4 regions of the Streptomyces sp. PKA51 genome follow, and region 2 is predicted to be linked to each of the others. Evidence: riboswitches for the same ligand, from Rfam matches in the RefSeq annotation. Region 2 holds a riboswitch; each other region holds the start of a gene.
What was found. Region 2 has a riboswitch for cyclic di-AMP ahead of AC27L3_RS01465 (C40 family peptidase). Riboswitches for the same ligand answer to the same signal wherever they lie in the genome.
Positions count from the first base shown of each region.

Region 1: another riboswitch for cyclic di-AMP. It lies ahead of AC27L3_RS07305 (M23 family metallopeptidase); the one in region 2 lies ahead of AC27L3_RS01465 (C40 family peptidase).
Region 3: another riboswitch for cyclic di-AMP. It lies ahead of AC27L3_RS22405 (transglycosylase family protein); the one in region 2 lies ahead of AC27L3_RS01465 (C40 family peptidase).
Region 4: another riboswitch for cyclic di-AMP. It lies ahead of AC27L3_RS21650 (M23 family metallopeptidase); the one in region 2 lies ahead of AC27L3_RS01465 (C40 family peptidase).

Region 1 covers NZ_BAAJPZ010000004.1:21,285-28,241, forward strand. Annotated here, with positions in the region: gene AC27L3_RS07285 (NaeI family type II restriction endonuclease) at 1-254, opposite strand, end outside; gene AC27L3_RS07290 (hypothetical protein) at 616-924, shown strand; gene AC27L3_RS07295 (aldo/keto reductase) at 947-1,891, opposite strand; gene AC27L3_RS07300 (MFS transporter) at 1,953-3,428, opposite strand; gene AC27L3_RS07305 (M23 family metallopeptidase) at 3,537-4,766, opposite strand; cyclic di-AMP (ydaO/yuaA leader) riboswitch at 4,778-4,914, opposite strand; gene AC27L3_RS07310 (DEAD/DEAH box helicase) at 5,050-6,435, opposite strand.
Region 2 covers NZ_BAAJPZ010000001.1:380,692-387,648, forward strand. Annotated here, with positions in the region: gene AC27L3_RS01445 (glycosyltransferase) at 104-1,186, opposite strand; gene AC27L3_RS01450 (DUF2334 domain-containing protein) at 1,183-1,929, opposite strand; gene AC27L3_RS01455 (SRPBCC family protein) at 2,066-2,605, shown strand; gene AC27L3_RS01460 (NADP-dependent oxidoreductase) at 2,698-3,624, shown strand; gene AC27L3_RS01465 (C40 family peptidase) at 3,656-4,129, opposite strand; cyclic di-AMP (ydaO/yuaA leader) riboswitch at 4,133-4,288, opposite strand; gene AC27L3_RS01470 (endo alpha-1,4 polygalactosaminidase) at 4,508-5,392, opposite strand; gene AC27L3_RS01475 (spherulation-specific family 4 protein) at 5,362-6,057, opposite strand; gene AC27L3_RS01480 (NAD-dependent epimerase/dehydratase family protein) at 6,054-6,957, opposite strand, start outside.
Region 3 covers NZ_BAAJPZ010000016.1:80,538-87,494, reverse strand. Annotated here, with positions in the region: gene AC27L3_RS22425 (nucleoside triphosphate pyrophosphohydrolase) at 1-457, shown strand, start outside; gene AC27L3_RS22420 (DUF6479 family protein) at 524-958, shown strand; gene AC27L3_RS22415 (cytochrome P450 family protein) at 1,150-2,421, shown strand; gene AC27L3_RS22410 (transglycosylase family protein) at 2,611-3,612, shown strand; cyclic di-AMP (ydaO/yuaA leader) riboswitch at 3,873-4,047, shown strand; gene AC27L3_RS22405 (transglycosylase family protein) at 4,052-4,792, shown strand; gene eno (phosphopyruvate hydratase) at 5,119-6,405, shown strand; gene AC27L3_RS22395 (FtsB family cell division protein) at 6,554-6,957, shown strand, end outside.
Region 4 covers NZ_BAAJPZ010000015.1:59,502-66,458, forward strand. Annotated here, with positions in the region: gene AC27L3_RS21635 (bifunctional acetate--CoA ligase family protein/GNAT family N-acetyltransferase) at 1-62, opposite strand, end outside; gene AC27L3_RS21640 (HPr family phosphocarrier protein) at 217-498, shown strand; gene AC27L3_RS21645 (GntR family transcriptional regulator) at 740-1,444, opposite strand; gene AC27L3_RS21650 (M23 family metallopeptidase) at 1,659-2,462, opposite strand; cyclic di-AMP (ydaO/yuaA leader) riboswitch at 2,476-2,634, opposite strand; gene AC27L3_RS21655 (M16 family metallopeptidase) at 2,833-4,200, opposite strand; gene AC27L3_RS21660 (M16 family metallopeptidase) at 4,245-5,615, opposite strand; gene AC27L3_RS21665 (DNA gyrase/topoisomerase IV subunit A) at 5,861-6,957, shown strand, end outside.

The DNA.
Region 1 (6,957 bases), on a different contig from region 2:
ACCTTGGTTCCCAGATAAGTCTTCTCCGTCTTGCTCAGTTCCTTGAGGTCGTATCGACCTGTTCGCTGACCGTCCAGCACCTCGTCGATCGACTGCCTCAAGACGGAGGAGAAACGATCCTCCAGGTTCGAGCGCTCCGCACATCTCGCAAACCACTGCGCCACACGATCGAGCCGCCCGCTCGCGAACCTCTCCGAAGGAAGCGAAGCATCCGGTTCCTTCAGATCAAACAATGCGCCTTCATGCATCGACATGAGGGCACATTACGATCACAGTTGATCGATTGGCTATACAGAATCAGCCGACTCACTACGATCCGTTCGAGCCCGTGTCACACGACATGCACCCGGGTGCCACAGCCGGTCCGGAGCCGACCGACCGGCATTTGGGCACGTCTGTTGGTCGAGCCGCGCCCAGGAAAACCACTCAGGCCCTTCGGTGTTTTGTCGATCGGCTCTACGCGCAGGCCGACGGCACAGACCGCAGGTGCAGACGGTGTCGTACGAAGTAATGCAGCAAGCCCTCGGATGTCGTGCGAGGGATTCGTGCATCGGTGTGGGCAGAGGCAGCAGCACGTTAGCGTGAGGAAGATCGATCTGCATGAAAGGGCGCGGTATGAGTGCACTGTCGAAGGTTCCGGCGTCTGTCGTAGCAGCCGTCGGGCTTGTCGGGGGGTATGGCGTGGCGCGGTGGACGAAGAAGAGGGCGCTCGGCGGGGTGGTGTTGGGGGCCGCCGGGGTGGTGGCGGGTCGGGAGTGGAACGAGAAGGCCGGGGCGCAGGCTGCCGCGGGGCTGACGGGGTTGTACCTTGCCGCGTTCGGTGGGGCGCATCCGTTGGCGAAGAAGGTGGGGGCCTGGCCGGCGGTGTTCGCCGTTGCCGGTGGGGTGGCTGTGGCTTCGTGGGCGGTGGAGAAGCGGGCGTAGCCCACGAAGCCGTTGCCGGTGGTTATGCCGAGGCTTCGGTGAGCTGCTTGAGTTCGGTGTCCGTCAGGTGCAGGTCGGTCAGTGCCAGGAGCGGCTGGAGCTGGTCGACCGTGCGGGCGCTGGCCAGGGGGGTGGCCACGGTGGGCCGGGCGGCGAGCCAGGCGAGGGCGACGGTGGAGACGTCCGCGCCGTGGGCGGCGGCCACCTCGTCGAGGGCGGCCAGGACGCGGCGGCCGCGTTCGGTTTCGAGGTGCTGGGCGGCCTTGCCCGCGCGGGCGCTGTCCACGGTGGTGCCGGGGCGGTACTTGCCGGTGAGGAAGCCGGAGGCCAGGGCGTAGTAGGGGACGGCGGCCAGGCCGTGGCGGGCGGCGACGTCGGCGAGGGGGCCTTCGTAGGTGTCGCGGGAGACCAGGTTGTAGTGCGGCTGGATTGCCGCGTACTTGGCGAGGCCGGAGGCGTCGGAGAAGGCGAGGGATGCCTCCAGGCGTTCGGCGCTGATGTTGGAGGCGGCGATCTCGCGGACCTTGCCCTCCTTCACCAGGGCGTCGAGGGTGGTGATGATGTCCTCGACCGGCTGCGCGGTGTCGTCGTAGTGGGTGTAGTAGAGGTCGATGTGGTCGGTGCCCAGGCGGCGCAGGGACTCCTCGACGCGCGACCTGATGGTGGCGGGTGCGAGGCCGGCCGGTTCGGGGACGCCGGCGCCGACCTTGGTGGCGATGACCATCCGGTCGCGGTTGCCGCGGGCGGCGAGCCAGGCGCCGAGGATGGTCTCGGACTCGCCGCCCCGGTTGCCCGGGACCCATGCCGAGTAGACGTCGGCGGTGTCGATGAAATTGCCGCCGGCCTCGGCGTAGGCGTCGAGGACGGCGAAGGACTGCTTCTCGTCCGCCGTCCAGCCGAAGACGTTGCCCCCGAGTGCGAGGGGGTGGACGGAGAGACTGCCGATCGTGCGGTGGTTGTCAGCCATGCGATGCCTCAACGCCCCTACCGGCAGCGTTATTCCGCGTCAATGTGCGTGGTGTCTTCGGTCAGTCCGCGGGTGCGGGAGCCGGTAGGGGCTCGGGAGGGTGGACGGACAAGGGGGTGGCGATGTCTTCGAGGGAGCGGCCTTCGGCGGCCACGGCGAGGAACGCGGCCACCACCCCGCCGATGCACATCAGGCAGGCGCCGATGCTGAAGGCGAGCACGGTGTCCCCGACGACGCCGCTGTGGGTGAGGGCGGCGAACAGCAGCGGGCCGCTGATGCCGCCCGCCGCTGTGCCCACCGCGTAGAAGAACGCGATGGCCATGGCGCGGGTCTCCATCGGGAAGATCTCCGAGACGGTGAGGTAGGCGCTGCTCGCTCCGGCCGAGGCGAAGAAGAGGACGACGGCCCAGCACGCGGTCAGGGTGACGGCGTTGAGCCGGCCGCTGCCGAAGAGCCAGGCGGTCGCGAACAGCAGCAGGCCGGCCAGCAGATACGTCGAGGTGATCATGATGCGCCGGCCGAGCGTGTCGAAGAGCTTGCCGAGGAAGAGCGGGCCCAGGAAGTTGCCCACCGCTATGACGGCGAAGAAATAGCCGGTACGGGAGGTGGAGACGCCGAAGAAGCGGGTGAGGATCGCGCCGAAGCCGAAGGTGATGGCGTTGTAGAGGAACGCCTGTCCGATGAAGAGGGCGAGCCCCAGCACCGCCCGGCGGCGGTAGTCGGAGAAGACGGTCCGGGCGATGTCCCGGAATCCGAAGCTCTCGCGCTGGCGGATGGTGAAGCGCCCCTTCGCGGGCGGCAGCTCGGCGCCCTTCTCCGCGACGACACGTTTCTCGATCTCCGTGACCAGCTCCTCCGCCTCCCGGCTGCGGCCGTGGATGAACAGCCAGCGCGGACTTTCGGGGACGTGGCGCCGGACGAGCAGGATCACCAGGCCCAGCACGACGCCGAGCCCGAAGGTCAGCCGCCAGCCGACGTCCTTGGCGAAGATGCTCGTGTCCAGCATCAGAATCGACAGCAGCGACCCGGCGATCGCCCCGAGCCAGAAGCTGCCGTTGATGATCAGGTCCACGCGGCCGCGGTAGGCGGCCGGGATGAGTTCGTCGATGGCGGAGTTGATGGCCGCGTACTCACCGCCGATACCGAAACCCGTCATGAAGCGGAAGACGAAGAACCACCAGGACGAGTACGACAGTGCGGTCAGTGCGGTCGCCGACAGGTAGACCGCCAGGGTGACCATGAAGAGTTTCTTGCGGCCGAAGAGGTCGGTGAGTCGGCCGAAGAACAACGCCCCGGAACACGCCCCCGCCACATACAGCGCGGCGGCCAGGCCCGTCACCCCGCCGGAGGTGATGGGCAGGCCGCTGCCCTGTTCGGAGAGGCGGCCGGCGATGTTGCCGACGACCGTGACCTCCAGACCGTCCAGCACCCAGACGGTGCCCAGCCCGATCACCACCGTCCAGTGCCACCGGGACCAGGGCAGCCGGTCCAGGCGGGCGGGAACGGACGTGGTGATCGTCGGTGCGGTCGTCGTCACATCCTCTGATTTCCCGATCACACGGATAACATTCCCGGAAAATCGGGATACGTAGGGGAATCCACGCCGCTATGACCCGGCTGCCTCCCTGCGGTTGCGGAGCGCGCGCTACGGCTGCAGGCCCCGGCCACGCAGCCAGGACAGCGGGTCCACCGGGGCGCCACCGCCCGGACGCACCTCCAGGTGCAGATGAGGACCGGTGACATTGCCGGTCGCACCGACACGGCCGATGACCGTGCCGGGGCCTACCTTGCCGGAGGTGATCACCATCGACGACAGGTGGCAGTACCAGACCTCCGTGCCGTCACCGAGGGTCAGCACGACGCGATAGCCGTACGCGCCCGCCCAGCCGGCCTGCGTGACCGTACCCCCGCTCACGGCCCGCACCGGAGTGCCGGTCGGGGCGGCGAAGTCCTCGCCGGTGTGGTGATGCGAGGACCACATGGCCCCGGCCCGCCCGAAACCGGCGGTGAGGGTGTAGGAGGTGAGGGGCAGGGTGAAGGAGCCGCCACCGGCGTGGGGCTGCGCCTGGGGGGCACGGTGCTGCGCCTGAGGGGCGCGGTGCTGCTGGGGCGCCCGGTGGGCCTGCGGGGCGGCGTGCGCCTGCGGCGCCCGGTGGGCCTGCGGGGCGGAGTGCGCCTGCGGGGCGTGGTGGGCCTGCGGGGCGGCGTGCGGAGCCTTGTGGGTCTGCTGGCTCTGATGCGTCTGGTGACTGTGCTGGGCCTGGTGACTGTGCTGGGCCTGGTGCGGCGCCGGCGCCGCATGGGCGGGCGCTGCCGCCGCTGCCTCGTGCACCGCCGCCGCGCGGGCTGCCGCCGCCCGGGCCGCGGCAGCGGCCTTGGCCTCGGCTTCCGCCACTGCCGCCTGCTGCGCGGCCATCGCCTGGTGCCGTTGCGCCGCCGCGCGGGCCTCGGCCGCCTGCACGGCCGCTTCCGCCGCCTCCTGCTGGTGGTCGGCCTGCTGCATGATGCGTGCCCGCAGCACCTCGCCCGCGTCGGCGACGTCCTCGCCGAACGCCGTTGCGGGCGCATTCCGCCCCGGGTCGGGCACGGATATGGGGGCCGCCGGGCGGTCCTGCGCGCTGGCCATGCCGCCGGCACCCACTGCCGCGATCATGCCCACGCCGAGGACGGCACCGCTGCGGGCCATCGTGCCGCCGCGCTGCTTGGCGGCGCGGTGCCGGCCGCGCTCGAGCGGCGTCGCCGGGAGCGCGTCGCCGGGGTCGGTGGCGACGGGACCGGTGGCGCCGGGATCGTAGGGCGGGGCGTAAGCCGGGACGATCGGAGGGTCGTACGCGGTGTAGGAACCGTCGTCGGCACCGTGCCTGTTGGACGCCACCGGGGCGCACTCCTTTCCTTCCCACTCGCCTACCGGGTTAGCTGTCGGGTTCGGAGCAGGAAGGTCTCCTACGGGCCGGTGCGCGGCCCGATTCACCCCAAAGGGATGGTTCCCCGGTTCCGTTCACGGGATTCGGCGAAGGCGCGCGGCACCGCCTCTTGCGGCGGTATCCAGGACCGCGCTGCGTTATCGAACGTTAATAGACATCGCGACCGGATTCCAAGCCGAACGGGTGAATCCACAGGCGTGTTGACGCTCCGATTTTCTGACGGAGCGTCAATTGTTATGCGCGCTCCCCCGCGGGCCGGCGGCGCCGGGCCGGACGGGTGCGGCCGCGCCCGGGACGGCGCTGCGACTGCTCCTGCCGGGGCTGCTCCGGCCGGGACTGCTCCTGCCGGGGCGCGGGCACCGCGATCGTCACCGGGACACCGCTCGGCTCGCGGGCGCCGGTGATCCGGACGAGCTCGGCGTCCTGCGGGCGCACGTCGGCCGTCTCCGGGGCGATGCGCGCGGTCGCCATCATCTGCCGCATGTCGCGCCGCTCCTCGGGCAGGACCAGCGTGACGACGGTGCCCGCCTCGCCGGCCCGGGCCGTACGGCCGCCGCGGTGCAGGTAGTCCTTGTGGTCGACGGGCGGGTCGATGTTGACGACGAGGTCGAGCCCGTCGATGTGGATGCCGCGCGCCGCCACGTTCGTGGCGATCAGCGCCGTCACCTGCTCGGTGCGGAACTGCTCCAGCACGCGGTTGCGCTGCGGCTGGCTCTTGCCGCCGTGCAGCGCCGCGGCGCGCACGCCCTGCGCCAGCAGGCGCTTGACCAGCCGGTCGGCGCCCCGCTTGGTGTCCACGAACATGATCACGCGGCCTTCGCGGGCCGCGATCCGGGTGACCACGTCCCGCTTGGCCTCCACGTCGGCGACGTGCAGCAGGTGGTGCTCCATGGTGACCACCGCACCCGCCGAGGGGTCGACGGAGTGGGTGACGGGGTCGGTCAGGAAGCGGCGCACGAGCCGGTCGACGTTGCGGTCCAGCGTCGCGGAGAACAGCATCCGCTGACCACCCGGGGCGACCTGGTCGAGCAGGCGGGTGACCTGGGGAAGGAAGCCCATGTCGGCCATCTGGTCCGCCTCGTCCAGGACGGTGACGGTCACGTCGCCCAGGGCGCAGTCGCCGCGCTGGAGCAGGTCGGCGAGCCGACCCGGCGTCGCGACCATGACCTCGGCGCCACGGCCGAGGGCCTGCGCCTGCCGACCGATGGACAGCCCACCGACGACGGTGACCGTACGCAGGTCCAGGGCGGCCGCATAAGGGGCGAGGGAATCGGTGACCTGCTGCGCGAGCTCGCGGGTGGGCACCAGCACCAGCGCCAGCGGCCGGCCCGGCTGGGCCCGCCGGCCCGCGGTACGGGCCAGGAGCGCCAGCCCGAAGGCGAGGGTCTTGCCGGAACCGGTACGCCCACGGCCGAGGACGTCACGTCCGGCGAGGGAGTTCGGCAGGGTCGCGGCCTGAATGGGGAAGGGCTCGGTGACGCCCTCGCGGGTCAGCGTCTTCAGCAGGGCGGCCGGCATGTCGAGGTCGGCGAAGGAGGCGACGGGCGGCAGCGCCGGCGTCGTGGCCTCGGGCACCTCGAAATCGGCGGCCGGCTCGACGACGGCAGCGGCACCCCGCACGGGGCCGCCGGCGCGACGCCGGGCGGAACGGCTCTCGCCGCCGGAGCGGCTGCCGCCGCGGGTACGGGTGCCGGGGCGGCTGTCGCCGCCGGAACGGGTGCCGCCGGAACGGCTGCCGCCGCCGGAACGGGCCTCGCCCGCGGAACGGGCGTCCCCACCGGAGCGGGCACTGCCGCCGGAACGGGTCTCTCCGCCATTGCGGCCGTTGCCGCCGGTCCGGGCGTCGTCAGTGGCGCGGGGGCTGCCGCCGGTCCGGGCATCGCTGCCGGTCCGGACGCTGCCGCCGGAGCGCGCGTCCCTGCCGGTCCGGGCGTCGCCACCGGAGCGGGCGCCACGACCGGAACGGGCACCGCCACCGGAACCGGCGTTACCGCCGGAGCGGGCGTTGCCACTGGAACGGGCACCGCCACCGGAGCGGCTGTCGCCGCTCGTGCGGGCGCTGCCGGCGGAGCGGGCCTCGCCGGGGGTCCTGGCGTTGCCGGAGCGGGCTTCGCCACCGGAGCGGGCGGGGCGGGGGGCGGA
Region 2 (6,957 bases):
GATCGGCCACCGGCGGCCCGCAGCCGAACGCGCCGCCCCGAGGCCCGGGCGGAGCACGATACCGCGCCCCTGCGGGGGCGCTGCATGATCCGCCGGGCAGAGCCTACGCGCCGTGTACCGCCAGCATGCGGGTCACCGCTCGTGTCCAGGGGAACTCCTCGGCCCGGGTCCGGGCCGCCGTTCGTCGGGCGGGTGGCGGGTGGGCGAGCATGTGCTCGACCCCGTCCGCCATCGCCTCCGCGTCCGGGCGCACGGCCACGCCCGCGCCCGGTGCCAGGAGTTCGCGGGCAGCGCCACGGTCGGTGGTCACCACGGGCGTGCCGCAGGCCAGGGCCTCCAGTGCCGCCAGGCCGAAGGACTCGGCCGGGCAGGGGGCGAGGGCCACGTCTGCTGCCGCGGTGAGCGCCGCCAGCGCGCGCCGGTCCGTGAGGTAGCCGTGGAAGCGGACCGGCAGTCCTGCCGCCCGTCGTTCCAGGCGGCGGCGCTCCGGGCCGTCGCCCAGGACGTCCAGCCGGGCCGGCACCCCGCGCCGGCGCAGGACGCGGAGGGTTTCGACGGGGAGGTGGGGCTGCTTCTCGCGTGAGAGGCGTGCCACGTGCACCAGCCGCACGCCGTCCGGCGGGCCGGGCGCCGCGGCCGACGGGGAGAAGACGTCCAGGTCGGTGCCCAGCGGCACCCGGTGCAGCACCGGTGCGCCGATGCGGGCGAACTCGGCGCAGGAGAAGGCCGACAGGCTCACCACGATGTCGAACGTCCGCACGAGTCGGCGGTTCCAGGCGTCCGCCGCGGGACGGAGCGGTACCCACGCCGGCAGCCAGGGGGCCAGGATCGCGTCCAGCCGCTCGTGGGACAGCAGCACCGACCGTACGCCCCGCCGCCGGGCCCAGGCGGCCGCGCTCACGAGGGTGAGCTTGTCCGAGACCTCGAGCGTGTCCGGCGCCAGGCGGTCGAGCAGGCGGTGCAGGGCGGGCGTGGGCAGGGCGATGCGGTAGCCGCCGCTCACGGGCAGGCCCGGCAGGGTGTACCGCAGTCCCGTCGCGTCGCGTGCGCAGGAGGCCCGCCGCCCCGGCACGACGAGCACCCGCTCGTGGCCCGCCGCGGCGTAGCCGTGCCCGAGCGCGTCGAGCGTGGTGCGCATGCCGCCCGACTGCGGGCCGTAGAAGTTGGCGAGCTGCACGATTCTCATGCCGTTGCCCGCCTGCGGACCGCCACCAGTTCGGCGTACGTCAGGGGCTCCGCCCCCGCGGCCAGCGCGGCGTCGATCGCCGCCAGGGCGCTCTCGCGCAGTCCGGGCCGGGCCAGGTCGGCCGGGTGCAGGGCGATGCGGAAGGACCGGCCCCGGCGGGCCCACCGGCAGGCCGCCCGCGGCAGGAGGCGGGCCGCCGCGTGTTCGCCGAGGCCGCCGGGGCGGTGGCTCAGGGCGGGCAGGGGGTGCCGCCGGCCGGTGCGCAGGTCGTGCACGGCCAGGTGGGTGGTGGTGTAGGAGAGGCCCGAGGCGCGCAGGGCGGCCATGGTGCCGGGGGAGGCGAACCAGCCGGGCGGGGTGAAGCCCTCGGGGTGGATTCCGGCGCGGGCCAGTTCGGCCCGGCCGCGCGCGAGGCGGTCGGCGGCCTGGTGCGCGTCGAGCGCGCAGAACTCGGCGCAGCCGCGGGCCAGGAGCCGGTTCACAAGGCGCCGGCGGCGGGGGCCGCCGGGCACGGCCCGGTGCGTGAAGCCGTGCTGGGCGAGCTCGTGCCCGCGCCGCGCGGCGGCGAGCAGCCACCGGACGAGGGCGGGGTCGTCGGCCAGCGGCACCCCGCGCCACGCGCCCGGTACGAGCAGCAGGGTCGCCGGTACGTCGCGGCATTCCAGCTCGGCCACCCACTCGCGGGTCCGGGAGAAGCTCCAGGGGGCGACGTCGTGCACCGAGACCACGAATTGCGCTGTCACACCGTCCAGCATCCCCCAGCGGTGCGCACGGCCGGTGGACGTGCGGTGAACCGGACCCGCCGTGGCATCCGCCGTCGGGCGGTGTTGCACACTGTGCCCAACGACTTGTCATGTTCAGTTGTGGGAGGGAGACATCATGCGTCTGGCGGACGCCCCGGGTGCGCAGGAGGAGATCCGCATCGACGCGGCTCCGGCCGTCGTGTGGAAGCTCGTGACGGACATCGGCCTGCCCGCCCGCCTGAGCACCGAGCTGCAGAGCACGGCCTGGCTGGACGGTGCCACCGGTGTGGAGCCGGGCGCGCGTTTCGAGGGGTTCAACCGCCACCCGTACGCGGGGGAGTGGCGGACCGTCTCCCACGTGGTCGGGCTGGTCACCGAGCGGCTGTTCAGCTGGGCGGTCACCGACCCCGACGGCCGCTACGGCGGTGGCGAGGCCGACCCGGCCCACCCCATGGCCACCTGGAAGTTCGAACTGGAGCCCGACGGTCCGGAGGGGGCGGCCACCCTGCTGCGCCAGTCGGTGCGCATCGGCCCCGCGCCCTCGGGGATCAGCGTGGCCATCGCCCGGATGCCCGACCGCGAGGAGGAGCTCGTGGCCATGCGGCTGGAGGAGTTCAAGGCGGGCATGCGGGCCACGCTGGAGGGTGTCAAGCGGCTCGCCGAGGAAGGGGCGTAGGCGCCGGCCCCGGAGCACGGTATCCGGGTGGCGGTCCGGCCAGCCTGGCGGCGAATCGGCCGGTCGTCGATCAGGGTGATCCCATGACGACGATCAAGGCGATCTCCTTCAGCTCGTACGGACCGGCCGACGTCCTGCGGCCGGTCGAGGTGCCGCTGCCCGTCCCCGGGCCGGGGCAGGTCCGCATCGCGGTGCGCTGCGCCGGCGTCAACCCGCTCGACCACAAGCTGCGCAGCGGCGCCATGGCGGACACCTTCCCCCTGGAGCTGCCGCACGTCCCCGGGGTGGAGGCGTCCGGCCTGGTCGAGGCGGTGGGGGAGGGCGTGACGCAGGTGCGGGCGGGCGACGCCGTGTTCGGTCGCACGGTGACCGGTGCCTACGCCGAGCAGGCACTGGCCCGGGAGGACCAGGTCGTGGTCAAGCCCGTCTCGCTCGCCTGGGAGGAGGCGGCCGCCCTGCCGGTGGCCGCCGAGACGGCCCGGCGGGTGATGGAGCTGCTGGAGCTCGGCGACGGCGAGACGCTGCTCGTCCACGGTGCCGCCGGGGGCGTGGGCACCCTGGCCGTGCAGTTCGCCCGGGCCCGCGGGGTGCGGGTCATCGGCACGGCGAGCGAGTCCAACCACGCCTACCTGCGGGGTCTCGGCGCGATCCCGGTGACGTACGGGCAGGGGCTCGCCGAGCGGGTGCGCGAGGCGGCCGCCCCCGGCCGGGTGGACGCGGCGCTGGACGCCGTCGGCAAGGGCGACGCCGTGTGGGTGTCCGTCGAGGTGACCGGCGGCGCCGACCGGGTGGTGTCGATCGCCGATGCCGAGGGCGCCCGGCTGCACGGGGCCCGCTTCAGCTCGGGTGGCCGCGAGGTGCGGCCGGTGCCCGCCCTGAGCGAGGCGCTCGCCTTGCACGAGGCGGGTCTGCTGCAGCTGCCCGTCCACCGGGTCTACCGCCTGGAGGAGGCGGCCGACGCGCACCGGGAGAGCGAGCACGGCCACCTCACCGGCAAGATCGTCCTCGCCGTCGCCTGACGGCGGCCGGCGAGGACGAGGGTGTGCGGGGTCAGCCCACGCGGCCGTACCAGACGCTGCCGGTCCAGATGCGCTCCTTGCGCACGGTGGTACCCGGCTTGGGGGCGTGCCAGATCGTGTTGTTACCCGCGTAGATGCCGACGTGGTAGACGTTGCTGCCCGAGTGGAAGAACACCAGGTCGCCCGGTGTGCGGGAGCCGGCGGAGATGTGCCGGGTGCGGTTGTACTGGTCGGCGGCGGTGCGCGGCAGGCTCTTGCCCGCCTTCTTGAACGAGTACAGGGTCAGGCCCGAGCAGTCGAAGCGGTTGGGGCCGGTGGCGCCCCACTGGTAGGGGGAGCCGGCCTTGCCGGCCGCGACCCTCAGGGCCTGCTCGCCGGTGGTCGCCGCGGAGGCGCCGGGGGCGAGGCCGGGAACGAGGACCGATGCCGCCATGGTGGCGGCGGTCAGGGCCGACGCGGTGGCGGCCCGGGAAACGAGTGCAGGTATGCGAGGCAACGCAGACATGCCACAGCCCTTCGGCATCCGCCTGCGAAAGATGACCTGTCGGGTTCGGGCTGCGAAGTTGCCCGGCCAGTGTGTGGCTTCACCCCAAGGACCACCGCGTTCGTGGTCCGTACCGCTTGGGTCTCCCGCTCCTGCCGATCGAGGAATCGATTCCTCACCCGGTGCGGCGGCAGGACTCGGCGTTCCGCCCGGGTGGCCCGCCTCGGTGACGGGATCTTGTGTTCGACGAGAGATCCTGCACTATCCATCGCCCGGATTCCGTACCAGAAGCGGCATCTGTGAACTTCTTCACTTCGGGCGAAACGGTGCAACCATCACCCGTCAACACCGCCTGTCCTGCGGCGGAAGGCGGGCTACCGCGGGTAGCCCGACGGCCCGTCAGCACGGCTCGCGCGAGGCGTCCAGCTCCAGCTTCTTGCGCATCGAACTCAGGCCCAGCCGCTTGGCCTCACCGCAGAACTTCTCCGTCGGCAGGTCGTATTCGACGTGGAAGACCGCTTTGTTCTGCTTGATGAAGGGCGTCAGTTTTTCGCACTCCTTGTACTGTGCGCACTGCTCGTTCACCGCGAAGTCGAAGTCGCCCACCAGCGCGGGAATCTGCTCCAGGTCGTTCTTCAGCCCCACCGCGAGCCCGCGCTCGTGCGCCAGCCGCGCCAGCATCCGGTTGAACGCCAGCTGGTCGGCGGCCGTCAGCGGAAAGCCCGTGCCATTGCGGAAACCCTCCGTCAGATCCGGCTCGACCGCGTCGAAGCCCTTCTGCCGGCACATGTCCATGCGGGCCGCCATGAGCGGCCGCAGCTCGTCCAGACGGCGGATGTCCAGCCACTTCTCGCCGTCCCAGCCCTTGTTCTTGCGACCCAGCAGCCCCTTGGGGAACGCGTTCTTGTCCGGCCGGAAGTCCTCCCACGCACCGGCGTTGATGTAGCAGATCACCTTCCGGCCGCGGGCGTGCAGCGCCGCCACGGTGGCCGCCGTGTTCTCGAAACCGTCGATGTCGTAGACGGGCACGTCGACGGCGGTGTCGTCCTTGTCGAGTTTGCCGCCCAGCTGCCACTGCCAGGCCGTGCCCGGGCGCGGCTGCCAGCGGTCACCGGGCCGCCCCGAGGGGGCCGGCGCGGTGACCGTCGGCCGCCCGTCCGGCTCGTCGTCCCCGTCCTCCTCCGGCGCCGACGAGCAGCTCGCCAGCACCAGCAGCAGCACACCCAGCAGCCCGGCCCGTAGGCGCCGGTCCTTCACCGCGTCCCTCCCCGTTCGTGTTCCCATGTCTCCTGTGCACCGGCCGGCGCCGGGGCGCTGCGCCACGGGTTCGCGCCCGTGCCCGGTACGGCGCAGTGCACGCCCGCGCCGCGGAGGGCGGCCGTGCGGGCCACCTCGTGCGCCCGCCCCTCGGGCACCGCGTGCACCAAGTGGCAGAACCGCTCCGGCGGATGGTCGGCCGTCCAGGCCGGCACCCGCGCCCGGCGGTAGTCCTCCCACGTCCCCTCGAAGGTCACCAGCACGTCGGCCAGCTCCGCGTACCCGGGGTCCGGGTGCGTGCCCGGGTTGAGCACGGCCCTGCGGGCGCCCAGCACCCGCGCGGCCAGCACCAGCCGGCGGTAACGGGGCAGGTGGGCGGCATGCACCGGCACCTGGTCGAGGAAGACGCCGTCCACCTCGTACCACCGGCGGTGCCGGCGCACGTCGGCGACCACGGCGCGGGTGCGCCGCCGACCGTAGGCGGTGTCGACGTACCCCAGCAGCGCGACGCCCGCGGCGCGCAGCCGTCCGGCCGCCGCACGGAAGGCCGGATCCGGCCGGTCGCCGGGACCGTCGGCCGCGTTGAGCACCACCGCGTGCAGCCGAGGGGCCTCGTGCAGCAGGGCCTCCCACGCCTGCGGCCCCTCGGCGGGATGGACGTAGAGCGGGACCAGCAGCCGACCGGACGTCACCGGACGTATTCCTCGGGCCGGTCGCGGACCTCGGCCCACAGATCCGTCAGGGACTCCTCCAGCGAGCGGCGCGGCGTCCACCCCAGGCTGCGGGTGACGGCGGTGGTGTCGGCCTGCTGCCAGGGCACGGCGGCCGAGCGCGGCGAGCCGTCGCCCTGCTCGTCGACGCGCTCGCCCACGGGCCCGGTGAAGCCGCCCGCCCGCAGCAGCCCCTCGGCGACGTCCCGTACGAGGCGGGCCGTGCCGCTGCCGACGTTGAGGACGGCGGGCAGCGGCCGGGGCGCGGTCGCGGCCCGGGCGACGGCCTCCGCGACGTCCCGTACGTCCACGAAGTCGCGGTACGCCGACAGGTCGCCCGTCTTCACCCGGCCGTCGGGGCCCGCCGCGCGCAGCGCGCCGGCCAGCCGGCCGGGCAGGGAGGCGGCCGGGGCGCCGGGGCCGACGGGGTTGAAGACCCGCAGCACCACCGCGTCCAGACCGGATCCGGTCACCGCGAGGGTGCCGGCGAGCTTGCTCGCACCGTACAGCCCACTCGGGCGCGCCGGGCCGGCCTCGGCCGCCGGCCGGTGGCCGTCGGCCGGACCGTACTCGGCCGCCGAGCCCAGGTGCACCAGCCGCGCGTCGGGGGCCGCCGCGTGCAGGGCCTCGCACAGCAGCGCGGGGCCGCGGGCGTTGACGCCGGTGAGGGTCAGGGCGCTGCCGCCCACCGCCCCGGCGCAGTTGACGACGGCGTCGGGGGCCGCGCCGCGCAGCGCGGAGATCAGTCGGTCCGGGCATGTGGCCGAGAGGTCGAGGGGAAGGGCGGCGCGCGGGGAGCGGCCGCCCTCGAGCACCAGCGCGCCCGGCAGGGCGCGCAGGCGCTCGGCGACGTGCCGGCCCAGGAAGCCGGTCGCGCCGAGG
Region 3 (6,957 bases), on a different contig from region 2:
GGAGCTGGGCGACGTGCTGCTGCAGGTCGTCTTCCACGCCCGCATCGCCCAGGACGACCCCGACGAGCCGTTCTCCGTCGACGACGTCGCCGGCGGGATCGTCGACAAGCTCATCCACCGCCACCCGCACGTCTTCGGCGACGCCGACGCCGCCACCCCCGAGGACGTCAAGGCGCACTGGATGCGCACCAAGGCCGCCGAGAAGCGGCGCGAGTCCGTCACCGAGGGCGTGCCGCTGGGCCAGCCGGCCCTCGCCCTGGCCGCCAAGCTCGCCTCCCGCGCCCGCGCCGAGGGCCTGGACGTGGCCCTGCCGTCCGGCGACGGCGTGGGCTACGAACTGCTGGCGCTGGCCGTACGGGCCGAGGCGGCCGGCGTCGAGCCGGAGACCGCGCTGCGGGCCGCGGCCCGGGCGTACCGGGACGCGATCCTCGCCGCCGAGCGGGCGGCGGGGCGGTAGCGGCCTCGCTCACCCGTTCGGCTCAGTCGCAGTCTTGTCCGGGCGGCGGCCGGGTACCCGACATCCATGCGCACTGAGCAGATCGATCTCGCCCTCCCGCCCTGGGTCGGCGGCGCCGCCCCCTTTCTCGTGGGGCTGTGCGTCGGCGCCCTGCTGATCCTCGCGTTCTTCTTCGGGCAGCGGTGGCGGGACCGCGAGCCCCCGCCGCCCGCCCACCCGCAGCGCCGCCAGGGTTCCTGGCAGACGCCGCAGGAGCACACGCGCGGCCCCGAGTCCCCCGACCACGGGCCCGGCCACAACGACGACGAGGAGAACGCCCTGGGGTACGTCGTCGAGCACCGCGAGAGCGACCAGCTGCAGTCCGAGGCCGACGGCGAGCGCGTCCTGCCGCACGAGATCCACAATCCGGGCAGCCACCCGGAGGAGCTCTCCGACGAGCGCCGCAAGTGGAAGCCGGGCAGCAGCGGCTCCTTCGGCAGCGGCGGCGCGGGCAGCCACTAAGCGCCCCGAAGGGGCGCGGGGCAGTGCCCGATCTACGGCTGCCGCCGCGTGGGCGCGATCAGCCACCGCCGGCCTGCAGCCGACGCACCGCCTCGGGGCCCGGGCGCGGCACTTCGGCTGCGGGCGCGTCGTGGCTGATCGCGCAGTTCCCCGCGCCCCTTCGGGGCGCCGCACCCGTTAGCGTCGGGGGCGTGCACGAGAATCCCACGCCCCCTGCCCCGAAGCTCTTCACCTGGGAGTTCGCCAGCGATCCGTACCCGGCGTACGCCTGGCTGCGCGAGCACGCGCCCGTCCACCGGACGGAGCTGCCCAGCGGGGTGGAGGCGTGGCTGGTCACGCGGTACGCCGACGCCCGGCAGGCGCTCGCCGACCAGCGGCTGTCGAAGAACCCCGTGCACCACTCCGAGCAGGCCCACGGCAAGGGCAAGGTCGGGATCCCCGGCGAGCGCAGCGCCAACCTGATGACGCACCTGCTCAACATCGACCCGCCGGACCACACCCGGCTGCGCCGCCTGGTCTCCAAGGCGTTCACCCCGCGCCGGGTCGCCGAGTTCGCGCCCCGGGTGCAGGAGCTCACCGACCGGCTCATCGACGGCTTCTGCGAGAAGGGCGCGGCGGACCTCATCCACGAGTTCGCCTTCCCGCTGCCCATCTACGCCATCTGCGACATGCTCGGCGTCCCGCCGGAGGACCAGGACGACTTCCGCGACTGGGCCGGAATGATGATCCGGCACGGGGGCGGGCCGCGCGGCGGGGTGGCGCGCTCGGTGAAGAAGATGCGCACCTATCTCGCGGAACTGATCCACCGGAAGCGGGAGGATCTCGGCGACGACCTCATCTCGGGACTGATCAGGGCGAGCGACCACGGCGAGCACCTCACCGAGAACGAGGCCGCCGCCATGGCCTTCATTCTTCTTTTCGCCGGTTTCGAAACAACTGTGAACCTGATCGGTAACGGAACCTACGCGCTGCTGCGCCACCCGCAACAGCGCGAGCGCCTGCAGCGCGCCCTCGCCGAGGGGGATGCGTCGCTGCTCGCCACGGGGGTCGAGGAACTGCTGCGCTACGACGGGCCCGTAGAGCTCGCGACCTGGCGTTTCGCCACCCGGGACCTGGTCCTCGGCGGGCAGCGGATCGCCGAGGGCGACCCCGTCCTGGTGGTGCTGGCGGCCGCCGACCGCGACCCCGAACGGTTCGCCGATCCCGACGTCCTGGACCTCTCCCGGCGCGACAACCAGCACTTGGGCTACGGACACGGCATCCATTACTGTCTCGGCGCACCGCTCGCCCGCCTCGAAGGGCAGACCGCGCTCGCCACCCTGCTGCGCCGGCTGCCCGACCTGCGGCTCGCCGCCGAACCGGACGACCTGCGCTGGCGCGGCGGCCTGATCATGCGCGGCCTGCGCACGCTGCCCGTGGAATTCACGGCGCGTCCGCCCGCGCAGGCCCTCGCATGCCCTTAGCACATGACGTCCGGTCACCTCGCGGTTATCGCAGCGTGACCTCCGCTACACCGGGTTGTGACTCTTGGGGGCCGTCGCTATGTTCGACGACCATCCGAAGCCGCCTACCCGAGAGGCCCGAACATGCGCTCCGGCACTGGTAGACATCGCCGTCCCCGTCAGGTCCCCGCCATCGTGCTCGCGGCGGGGGTGACCGGAGCCAGCGTCGCCATGCCGCTGCTGGCCGCCACCAGCGCCACCGCGGCCGACGCGGGCACCTGGGACAAGGTCGCCCAGTGCGAGAGCGGGGGGATGTGGAGTGCCAACCAGGGCAACGGCTTCTTCGGCGGCCTGCAGATCACCCAGGAGATGTGGGAGCAGCACGGCGGCATCTCGTACGCGCCCCGGCCCGACCTCGCCAGCCGCTCGCAGCAGATCGCCATCGCCGAGAGCATCCTCAAGTCGCAGGGCCCCGGCCCGTGGACGAGCTGCGGCGAGGGCGCGGGCCTCGCCCGCAGCGAGCGGGCGCCCGAGGTGGACCCGGGCACCAAGGCCACCCCGCCGCCGGCCGCGGAGACCGGCCGGACGCCGGAGCGCCACGCCACTCCCGCGCCGGAGCACGGCTCTCCCGCTCCGGACGCCTCCCGTGCCCCCGATGCCACCCCCGCGCCCTCCGGCACGCCGTCCGGGTCGCCGTCGACGTCGCCGTCCGGGCTGCCCACGCCCGCGCCCGGCCGGTCCGGTGCGCCGTCCGGGGCAACCCCGGACGCCTCGCGCACGCCGGATGCCGGTGGCACCCCGTCAGGTTCCGCGAGCGGCACGCCGGACGCCGGGCAGGGCAAGCACCGCAAGGAGCCCGGCACCGACCTCCCGTCGGCCCCGGCCGACGGCTCCGCCGGCCCGTCGAGTGCGCCCGGAGCCGACGGCGCGTCCGCCGGGGACGCCGGCGCGGCGGAGGGTTCGGGGCGCCACCGCGCGACCCCGAACGGTCCGGACGACGGCGCACAGCGACCCTCGCGCGGGGGCGATTCCCGGCCGGGCATCCCGGCCGCAAACGACTACACCGTGCAGCCGGGTGACAACCTGTCAGTGATCGCCCAGGAGCATGCGGTCTCCGGCGGCTGGCAGACGCTGTATCAGAAGAACGAAAAAGTTGTCGGAACTGATCCGGACCTTATCCTCCCTGGTCAGCGCCTGGATATCCGTCAATAGCCATGCGGAAAGGGCCGAATGTCCGTTCCAGTCGAAAGTGAGACATGGGTCTCTTCGACTCGGCGGCGGAGAGCGTCCGTCCGATTTGCGTCTACCCAGGGCCACCTGCGGAAACGTCAGGTTTCCCGCGGTAACCGAAGACGGCCTTGGCTGAAAAGTGGGGTTTGAACCCGCAGGCCGCCTGTGCTTACCGTCTTCACCGCTCGCCACCGCGAGCACCACGGTCGCCACGCCGAATCCTGCCGGCGGCCGGGGGAGTCGTCGCGCAAGCGCCGTAGGCAGGAGCGGGGGAACCAAGGTAGGTGCCGGACGGACCGGCGGTCGCCAGACCGCAGGGACGGACGGCTTGGGGTGAAGCCCGGTGCTCGCACCGGGCCGGGCAGTCTCACAGCCCGAACCCGACAGCTCACCTCGTAGGCGTCGGTGAGGAAAACGACTTATGTCCAAGGGCAAGCACCGTCGTCCGTCCAAGGCCGTCCGAATCGTCACGCTCGCCGGCGTCACCGGCGCCGCGGTCGCCGCCCCGCTGATGGTCGCGACCTCCGCCAACGCCGCCTCCGTCTCGACCTGGGACAAGGTCGCCCAGTGCGAGTCCAGCGGCAACTGGCACATCAACACCGGCAACGGCTACTACGGCGGCCTGCAGTTCTCGAACGACTCCTGGAAGGCCGCGGGCGGCACCAAGTACGCCCCGCGCGCCGACCTCGCCACCAAGGCCCAGCAGATCGCCACCGCCGAGCGTCTGCTGGCCATGCAGGGCCCGGGCGCCTGGGGCTGCGCCGGCGCGGGCAACCTGACCTCCGGCGGCGCCAAGGCCGACGTCGACACCTCCGACGACGACTCCGGCTCCGCCCCCGCGAAGAAGACCCGCAAGTCCACCTCCGCCGAGGGGGCCTACTCCTCCAAGAGCCACGCCGACCGCAGCGAGCGCCACAGCGCTCCGAAGAAGGTCACGCGGGACTCGGACGCCGACGACGCGGCCGCGGAGGCCAGGAAGACCGCGCCGCGCGAGGTCAAGCAGGGCACCGGCGAGTACAAGGTCAAGGAGGGCGACACCCTCGGGACCATCGCCGACGCCCAGAAGGTGCGCGGTGGCTGGGCGAAGCTCTACGACCTCAACAAGGACGTCATCGACAACGCCGATCTGATCTTCCCCGGTCAGCAGCTGCACCTGCGCTGACCGGAGCCGGTCGAAAGGTGCCGGGCGGTCCCGTGGCCGCCCGGCCGCCGGGACCGGCCGCCCGACGACCGGCCGTACGACCGCCCCGTTCCGCTGCGCTTCCCCCCGAGCCGCACCGGAGCGGGGCTTCGCCGTTCGGGCCGCCGTGCTGGCCGTGCCGGCCGGGTCCCGTCGACTGTCCGTTGAGCGAACATACTGGGTTTTCATCCCGTGATATCGGCATTTGTGCCAATTTTCGGCCCGTGGCCCGGTCCAGCGCGGGGAGAGCCCGTGGGGCCCGTTAGGCTCGGGGTGCAGAACTCCAGACACACACGAAGGAGACCCTCGTGCCGTCCATCGACGTCGTCGTAGCTCGCGAGATCCTCGACTCGCGAGGCAACCCCACGGTCGAGGTCGAGGTCGGCCTCGACGACGGCTCCACGGGCCGTGCCGCCGTGCCGTCCGGCGCCTCCACCGGCGCCTTCGAGGCCATCGAGCTCCGTGACGGCGACCCGGACCGCTACCTCGGCAAGGGTGTCGAGAAGGCCGTCCTCGCCGTGATCGAGCAGATCGGCCCGGAGCTGGTCGGCTACGACGCCACCGAGCAGCGCCTGATCGACCAGGCCATGTTCGACCTGGACGCCACCGACAACAAGGGCTCGCTCGGCGCCAACGCCATCCTCGGCGTCTCCCTGGCCGTCGCGCACGCCGCCTCCGAGGCGTCCGACCTGCCCCTCTTCCGCTACCTCGGCGGCCCGAACGCGCACCTGCTGCCCGTTCCGATGATGAACATCCTCAACGGCGGCTCGCACGCCGACTCCAACGTGGACATCCAGGAGTTCATGATCGCGCCGATCGGCGCGGAGTCCTTCTCCGAGGCCCTGCGCTGGGGCACCGAGGTCTACCACACCCTCAAGAAGGTCCTGAAGGGCCGCGGCCTGTCCACCGGCCTGGGCGACGAGGGCGGCTTCGCCCCGAACCTGGGCTCCAACCGCGAGGCCCTCGACCTCATCCTCGAGGCCATCAAGGAGGCCGGCTACACCCCCGGCCAGGACATCGCGCTCGCCCTGGACGTCGCCGCCTCCGAGTTCTACAAGGACGGCGTCTACACGTTCGAGGGCCAGGACCGCACCGCGGCCCAGATGACCGACTACTACGCCGAGCTCGTCGAGGCGTACCCGCTGGTCTCCATCGAGGACCCGCTGTTCGAGGACGACTGGGACGGCTGGAAGACCATCACCGACAAGCTCGGCGACAAGGTCCAGCTCGTCGGTGACGACCTGTTCGTCACCAACCCCGAGCGCCTCGCCCGCGGCATCGAGGAGGGCACCGCCAACGCCCTGCTGGTCAAGGTCAACCAGATCGGCTCGCTGACCGAGACCCTCGACGCCGTCGAGCTGGCCCAGCGCAACGGCTTCAAGTGCATGATGTCCCACCGCTCCGGCGAGACCGAGGACGTCACCATCGCCGACCTGGCCGTCGCCACCAACTGCGGCCAGATCAAGACCGGCGCCCCGGCCCGCTCCGAGCGCGTCGCCAAGTACAACCAGCTGCTGCGCATCGAGGAGATCCTCGACGACGCCGCGGTGTACGCCGGCCGCAGCGCCTTCCCGCGGTTTCGCTCTGCGAACTAAGGACACAGCAAGGGCTGAGCGCCCGGGCTCGGGCCTTCGCGCTTGAGCCTTAACGGCTGAGCTCTCGCCAGTCTCCGTACGTCCCCGGCCGCGGTCCCGTACCGTGTCCGGGGACGTACGTTCGTAGCGGACCGACAGGGGAGGCGACGTGGGCGCGGACCGGTTCTCCACCGCGACCAGGCTCAAGGCGCTCGGTACGGCGCTGGTGCAGGGGCCCGCCGCGGCCCGGACGTACCGCGCACGCCAGCCGCGCCGCTCCCGGCTCACCGGCCGGGCGGCCCTGCTGGCGCTCGTCGTCTGCTCGCTGGTGGTGGCCCTGGCCTACCCGATGCGGCAGTGGGTGACCCAGCGCTCCGACATCGCCGACCAGCGCCGCCGCACCGAACACGCGCGCGAGCAGGTCAAACGGCTGCAGGACGAGAAGGCCCGGCTGGAGGACCCGGCCTACGTCGAGCAGCTGGCCCGCGAGCACCTGCACTACCTGCGCCCCGGCGAGACCGGCTACAGCGTCGTCGACGGCACCGCCCCCGACGGCCGCCACAAGGACGAGGG
Region 4 (6,957 bases), on a different contig from region 2:
TCGCGCAGCACGACGTCCGCCTCCCAGTGGGCCGGGTACGCGTGCTCGGGCGGCGTCTGCATGGGGCCAGGGTAAGGCCGCCCGCCGACAGCCGGCCCGGGCCGGAGGGGCCCGTGTCCACGAGCCGGACGGCGCAGCCGGGCGGCCGGGCCGGGGCACCGTGGACCCCGTGCCACAATGGTCTAGACAACCACTGTCGACTCGAAGGGCAACACCATGGTTGAGCGCCGCGTCAACGTCGGCTGGGCCGAGGGCCTGCACGCCCGGCCCGCGTCGATCTTCGTCCGTGCGGCGACCGCCGCCGGCGTCCCCGTGACGATCGCCAAGGCGGACGGCAACCCCGTCAACGCCGCGTCCATGCTCGCCGTGCTGGGCCTGGGCGCCCAGGGTGGCGAGGAGATCGTCCTGGCCACCGAGGCCGAGGGTGCCGAGGCCGCGCTCGACCGCCTGGCCAAGCTGGTCGCCGAGGGGCTCGAGGAGCTTCCGGAGACCGTCTGATCCACGGATCGGACCGACCGAGACCTTCCGCGGCGGGGCCGCGGTGGCCCGCTGCCGCGGCCGCCGCGGCCCCTTCGTGTTGCCGGCGCCCCCGTAAGGGGCGCGGGGCGGTGTCGATCTGCGGCTGCCGCCGCGTGGGCGCGATCAGCCGCTGACGGCCCGCAGCCGACGCACCGCCCCGCGGTCCGGGCGGAGCACGGCACCCTGTCTGCGGGCGCGACGAAGATCCGCCGGACAGACCCTAGGAGGGGACGCCCGTGGCGTCCGCGGACTGCCGCGCCGGCCGCAGGCGGAATTCTCCGGGCGGCCGCCCGGCGCGGCGGGTGGCGAGCTCCCGCGCCCGCTCGGCGTCGCCGCGGGCCACCGCGTCCACCAGCGCCCCGCAGGTCTCCCACGCCTCCAGCGGGCGCGCCGGCGGCACCGGCACGTACACCCAGGCGATCTTGCGGCGCAGCTGGGTGAGGAGCGCGGCGAGGCTGGGGCTGCCGGAGGCCTGGGCGAGGGTCTCGTCGAACCAGTCGCCGAGCCGGCACAGCTCCCCCACCCGGTCCGTACGGGCCCGGTCGCGGCCCAGCCGGACCAGCCCGCGCAGCACCTTCAGGTGCGCCTCGGTGCGCCGCTGGGCGGCCCGCGCGGCTCCCAGCGGCTCCAGCAGGGCGCGAACGTCCAGCAGGTCGGCGGCCTCGCGCTCGCTGGGCTCGGCCACGCAGGCGCCCGCGTGGCGGCGGGTGGTGACGAACCCCTCGGAGGCGAGGGTGCGCAGGGCCTCGCGCACGGGGACCCGGGAGACGCCGTAGCGGCGGGCGAGGAGTTCCTCGACGAGCCTGCTGCCGGGCGGGTGGACGCCCGCGACGATGTCGTCGCGGATGGCGGCGCACACGGCGTGCGCGGACAGCCGGCGGACGCCGTCCCGGGCTCCGCCGCCGGCGGGTCCGGGGACGGTCACCGTGCCGGCGCCGTCGCCGTTCACGAACGGTCTCTCATCGCTGTACCTCCGGATGTGCCCCGTCGCCTGACGCCCACTCAGCGACTCTATGCGAGCCGGCCGGGCATTTCCGATGGTGCCTCCTGCCGCACGGACGCCTTTCGGCCAGCCGGTACGGTGCACGAAGGCCCCGGCCGCAGGGGCCGGGGCCGTGCTCGCGCCGTGCGCGGGGGCGTCAGACGTTGACGCCGTGCGAGGCCAGGTAGGCGATCGGGTCGATGTCGGAGCCGTAGGTCGGGGCCGTGCGGGCCTCGAAGTGCAGGTGCGGGCCGGTGACGTTGCCGGTGGCGCCGGACAGGCCGATCTGCTGGCCCGGGGTGACCGACTGGCCGACCGAGACGTCGATGGACGACAGGTGGGCGTACTGCGTGTACGTGCCGTCGGCCATCTGGATCACGACGTTGTTGCCGTAGGCGCCGCCCCAGCCGGCCTCGACGATCGTGCCCATGCCGACCGCGTGCACCGAGGTGCCGGTCTCGGCGTGGAAGTCGATGCCGGTGTGGCTGCCGGAGGACCACAGGCCGCTGGAGGCCTTGTAGGACGTGGAGACGTAGGAGCTGTCGAGCGGGCTGACGAACGTCCCCAGGCGCTTGCGCTCGGCGTCGCGGGCGGCACGCTCCTTGGCGGCGCGCTCCTCGTCGAGCTTGCGCTGGGCCTCCTCGGCGCGCTGCTTGGCCTCGGCGGCCAGCTTCTTGGCGTTGGCCTCGGCCTGCTGACGGGCGTTGGCCTCGTCGGCGACGCCGCGCTGGGTCTCGGCCTGGGCGTCGACGTTGCCGGCCATGACGTCACCGATGACGACGGCCTGCGTCAGGCCGGTGTCCTCGGGGCGCTGGGAGTCGTCGGAGGCGGCGAAGGCCGGGGCGGCGACACCGGCGACCACACCGGCGGCGGTCAGCGTGGCGATGCCCGCGACGTTGGCGCCCACGCGCACGGCGCGGCTCGGACGACGGTGCTTCCCGGTGGGACGGGTGAACGACATGGCTGTCGCTGATCCTTTCCTTCCTTCTCGCCTACCGGGTTAGCTGACGGGTTCGGAGCAGGAAGGTCTCCTACGGTCCCCTCGTGAAAGGGAACCGATTCACCCCAGGGGACTTTGGGTCCCCGGCTCCCTGCGACCCTGGGGGCCGCGTGGGACTCGGCGATGGCTGCCCGGGACCGCGGTTTGCGGCTCCGATCTGACGGACTGCCGAGCTGACGCTAATCGCCGTCAGATTCGATCGGCAAACAGAAGTGGGTTTTTATGACGTACGCCACACGACCAACACGCAACCACCGCCTGAAAGTGGACATAAAGGTGGCGCGTGGGTCCCCTCGGACCCACGCGCCACCTCAGTCGAACTGATGCTCCGTCAGGCGGAGATCACCGTCACCGGGCCGATGCCCAGCGCCTTCACGGGTTCGGCGATCTGCGCCGCGTCACCGACGAGCACCGTCACCAGCCGGTCCGCCGGGAAGGCGCTCACGACGGCGGCGGTGGCCTCCACCGTGCCGGTCTGCGCGAGGCGTTCGTACAGGTGTCCCTGGAAGTCGTCCGGCAGGAACTGCTCGACCTGGTCGGCGAGCGTGCCGGCGACGGCGGCCGCCGTCTCGTACTTCAGCGGGGCCACCCCCACCAGGTTCTGCACGGCGACGTCGCGCTCCTGGTCCGTCAGCCCCTCGGCGGCCAGCGTGCGCAGCACCGTCCACAGGTCCTCCAGGGCGGGACCGGTGTTGGGGGTGTCGACGGAGCCGCTGATGGCGAGCAGGGAGACGCCGGTGCCCTCGGGCGAGGACAGCAGCACCTGCCCGAAGGAGCGCACGCCGTAGGTGTAGCCCTTCTCCTCGCGCAGGACGCGGTCCAGCCGCGAGGTGAGGGTGCCGCCCAGGCAGTACGTGCCGAGCACCTGGGCCGGCCAGACGCGGTCGTGCCGGTCGGGGCCGGTGCGCCCGATCAGCAGCTGGGTCTGCACCGCACCGGGACGGTCGACGATGACGACGCGGCCGGTGTCGTCGGCCGTGACGGGCTGCGGGGCGCGCCGCTGCGCCGGCGCGCCCGTCCACGCGCCCAGCGACTGCTCCAGGACGTGGTCGAGGTCGGTGCCGGTGAAGTCGCCGACGACCACCGCGGTGGCCGCGGCGGGCCGCACATGGGCCTCGTAGAAGGCGCGCACGGCGGTGGCGTCGATGCGCTCGACCGTCTCCTGGCTGCCCTGGCGCGGCCGGGACATCCGCACGTCGGCCGGGAACAGCTCGGCGGCCAGCGCCATGGCCGCCCGGCGGGCGGGGTTGGCCAGCTCGTGCGGGATCTCGTCGAGGCGGTTGCGCACCAGGCGCTCGATCTCGCCGTCGGGGAAGGCCGGGGCGCGCAGGGCGTCGGCCAGCAGGCCCAGCGCCTTGGGCAGCCGGGAGGCCGGCACCTCCAGGGACAGCCGTACGCCCGGGTGGTCGGCGTGGGCGTCGAGGGTGGCCCCGCAGCGCTCCAGCTCCGCGGCGAACTCCTCGGCGCTGAGCTTGTCGGTGCCCTCGGAGAAGGCCCGGGCCATGATCGTGGCGACGCCGTCCAGACCCTCGGGCTCGGCGGCCAGCGGGACGTCCAGGACGATCTCGACGGCGATGACCTGCTGCCCGGGGCGGTGGCAGCGCAGCACGGTCAGGCCGTTGGGCAGCTGCCCGCGCTCGGGGGCCGGGAAGGCCCAGGGGGTGGGCAGGCCCGGCCGGGGCTGGGGGTGGAACACCATCGAGGGGCCGGCGGTGTCCGTCGTGCTCGCGGCTACGGCGTCGCTCACTGGGCCGTCTCCTCTTCTTCGATCTCGGTGGCGTTCTTGATGGTGTCCTCGTCGACCGTGGGCGCGGTCTGCGGCGTGGGCTCGTAGACGAGCACGGCACGGTTGTCGCGGTGCAGGCGGGCCTTGGCGATCTGCTGCACCTCCTGCGGGGTCACCTCCAGGACGCGCTGGACGGCGGTGAGCGCCAGCTGCGGGTCGCCGAAGAGCGTGGCGAAGCGGCACAGCTCGTCCGCCCGGCCGCTGACGGTGGCGAGCCGGTCCAGCCACTCGCGCTCCAGCTGGGCCTGGGCGCGCTCCATCTCCTCGGGGGTGGGGCCCTCGGCGGCGAAGCGGGTGAGCTCCTCGTCGACGGCGGCCTCGATGTCGGCCACCTCCACGCCGCCGGACGCCTTGACGTCCAGCCAGCCCAGCGAGGGCGCCCCGGCCAGGCGCAGCAGGCCGAAGCCGGCGGCGACGGCGCTGCGGTCGTGGCGCACCAGGCGGTTGTGCAGGCGGGAGGACTCGCCGCCGCCGAGGATCGTCAGCGCCACGTCGGCCGCGTCCGCCTCGCGGGTGCCGTCGTGCGGCAGGCGGTAGGCGGCCATCAGGGCGCGCGAGGGCACCTCCTCGCGGACGACCTCGCGCAGCTCGCGGCCGATGTTCTCCGGCAGGGCGCCGTCGCGCGGGGGCTGTTTGCCGTTGTGCGCGGGGATGGAGCCGAAGTACTTCTCGATCCAGGCGAGGGTCTGCTCCGGGTCGATGTCGCCGACGACGGACAGCACGGCGTTGCCCGGCGCGTAGTAGGTGCGGAAGAAGGCCCGCGCGTCCTCCAGGGAGGCGGCGTCGAGGTCGGCCATGGAGCCGATGGGCGTGTGGTGGTACGGGTGGCCCTCGGGGTAGGCCATGGCCGTCAGCTTCTCGAACGCGGTGCCGTAGGGCACGTTGTCGTAGCGCTGGCGGCGCTCGTTCTTGACGACGTCGCGCTGGTTCTCCATCGACTCCTCGTCGAGGGCGGCCAGCAGCGAGCCCATCCGGTCGGCCTCCAGCCATAGGGCCAGCTCGACCTGGTGGGCGGGCATCGTCTCGAAGTAGTTGGTGCGCTCGAAGCTGGTCGTGCCGTTGAGCGACCCGCCGGCGCCCTGCACCAGCTCGAAGTGGCCGTTGCCCTTGACCTGTGCGGAGCCCTGGAACATCAGGTGCTCGAAGAGGTGGGCGAGACCGGTGCGGCCCTGCACCTCGTGGCGGGAGCCGACGTCGTACCAGAGGCAGACGGCCGCCACGGGGGTGAGGTGATCTTCGGAGAGCACCACCCTCAGGCCGTTGGCCAGCCGGTGCTCGGTCGCTGTCAGGCCGCCGGAACCGGCCTGTTGCGTGGCCGTGTGACCCATGGGCATGTACGTCCCTTCGATCTCTTGAGATCTCGCGGTGCCTCGCGACGACTCGCGTGATTGAACAGTGCTGTCACTGTATGCAACCGCGCAGGCTTCCGGCGAAGTTCCCCGGGCGCCCAGGGGTCCCCTGCACGGGTGGTGAGGCGTGGCGGCCGGGTCGCGGTCGGCGTTGTCGGTGGAGCGGTCCACAATGGTCCGCGTCAGATCAGCCCCGGCAATCGATCGAAGGAGCCGCAGCCGCGATGGCCCGCCGCAGCACGAAGACCCCGCCGCCGGAAGAGTTCGAGGAGCGGATCCTCGACATCGACGTCGTCGACGAGATGCAGGGCTCCTTCCTCGAGTACGCCTACTCCGTCATCTACTCGCGCGCCCTGCCCGACGCCCGCGACGGCCTCAAGCCCGTCCAGCGCCGGATCCTGTTCCAGATGAACGAGATGGGCCTGCGGCCCGACCGTTCGCACGTGAAGTCCGCCCGCGTCGTCGGCGAGGTGATGGGCAAGCTGCACCCGCACGGTGATGCGTCCATCTACGACGCGCTGGTGCGCATGGCCCAGCCGTTCTCGATGCGGCTGCCGCTGGTCGACGGCCACGGCAACTTCGGCTCGCTCGGCAACGACGACCCGCCGGCGGCCATGCGGTACACCGAGGCGCGCATGGCGGCGCCGACGTCGCTGATGACGGAGTCGATCGACGAGGACACCGTCGACTTCTCCCCGAACTACGACGGCAGCGAGCGCGAGCCGGTGGCCCTGCCCGCCGCCTATCCGAACCTGCTGGTCAACGGCTCGTCCGGGATCGCGGTCGGCATGGCGACGAACATGCCCCCGCACAACCTCGGCGAGGTGATCGCCGCCGCCCGGCACCTGATCCGGCACCCGGGCGCCGACCTCGACACGCTGATGAAGTACATCCCCGGTCCCGACCTGCCCACCGGCGGCCGGATCGTGGGGCTCGGCGGCGTCCGCGACGCGTACGAGACCGGGCGCGGCACCTTCAAGATGCGCGCGACGGTCGCCGTGGAGAGCGTCACCGCCCGCCGCAAGGGCCTGGTGGTCACCGAGCTGCCGTTCACGGTGGGCCCCGAGAAGGTCATCTCCAAGATCAAGGACCTGGTCGGCTCGAAGAAGCTGCAGGGCATCGCGGACGTGAAGGACCTCACCGACCGCGCCCACGGCCTGCGCCTGGTCATCGAGGTCAAGAACGGCTTCAACCCCGAGGCGGTGCTGGAGCAGCTCTACAAGCTGACGCCGATGGAGGAGTCCTTCGGCATCAACAACGTCGCGCTGGTGGACGGCCAGCCGCTGACGCTGGGCCTGAAGGAGATGCTGGAGGTCTACCT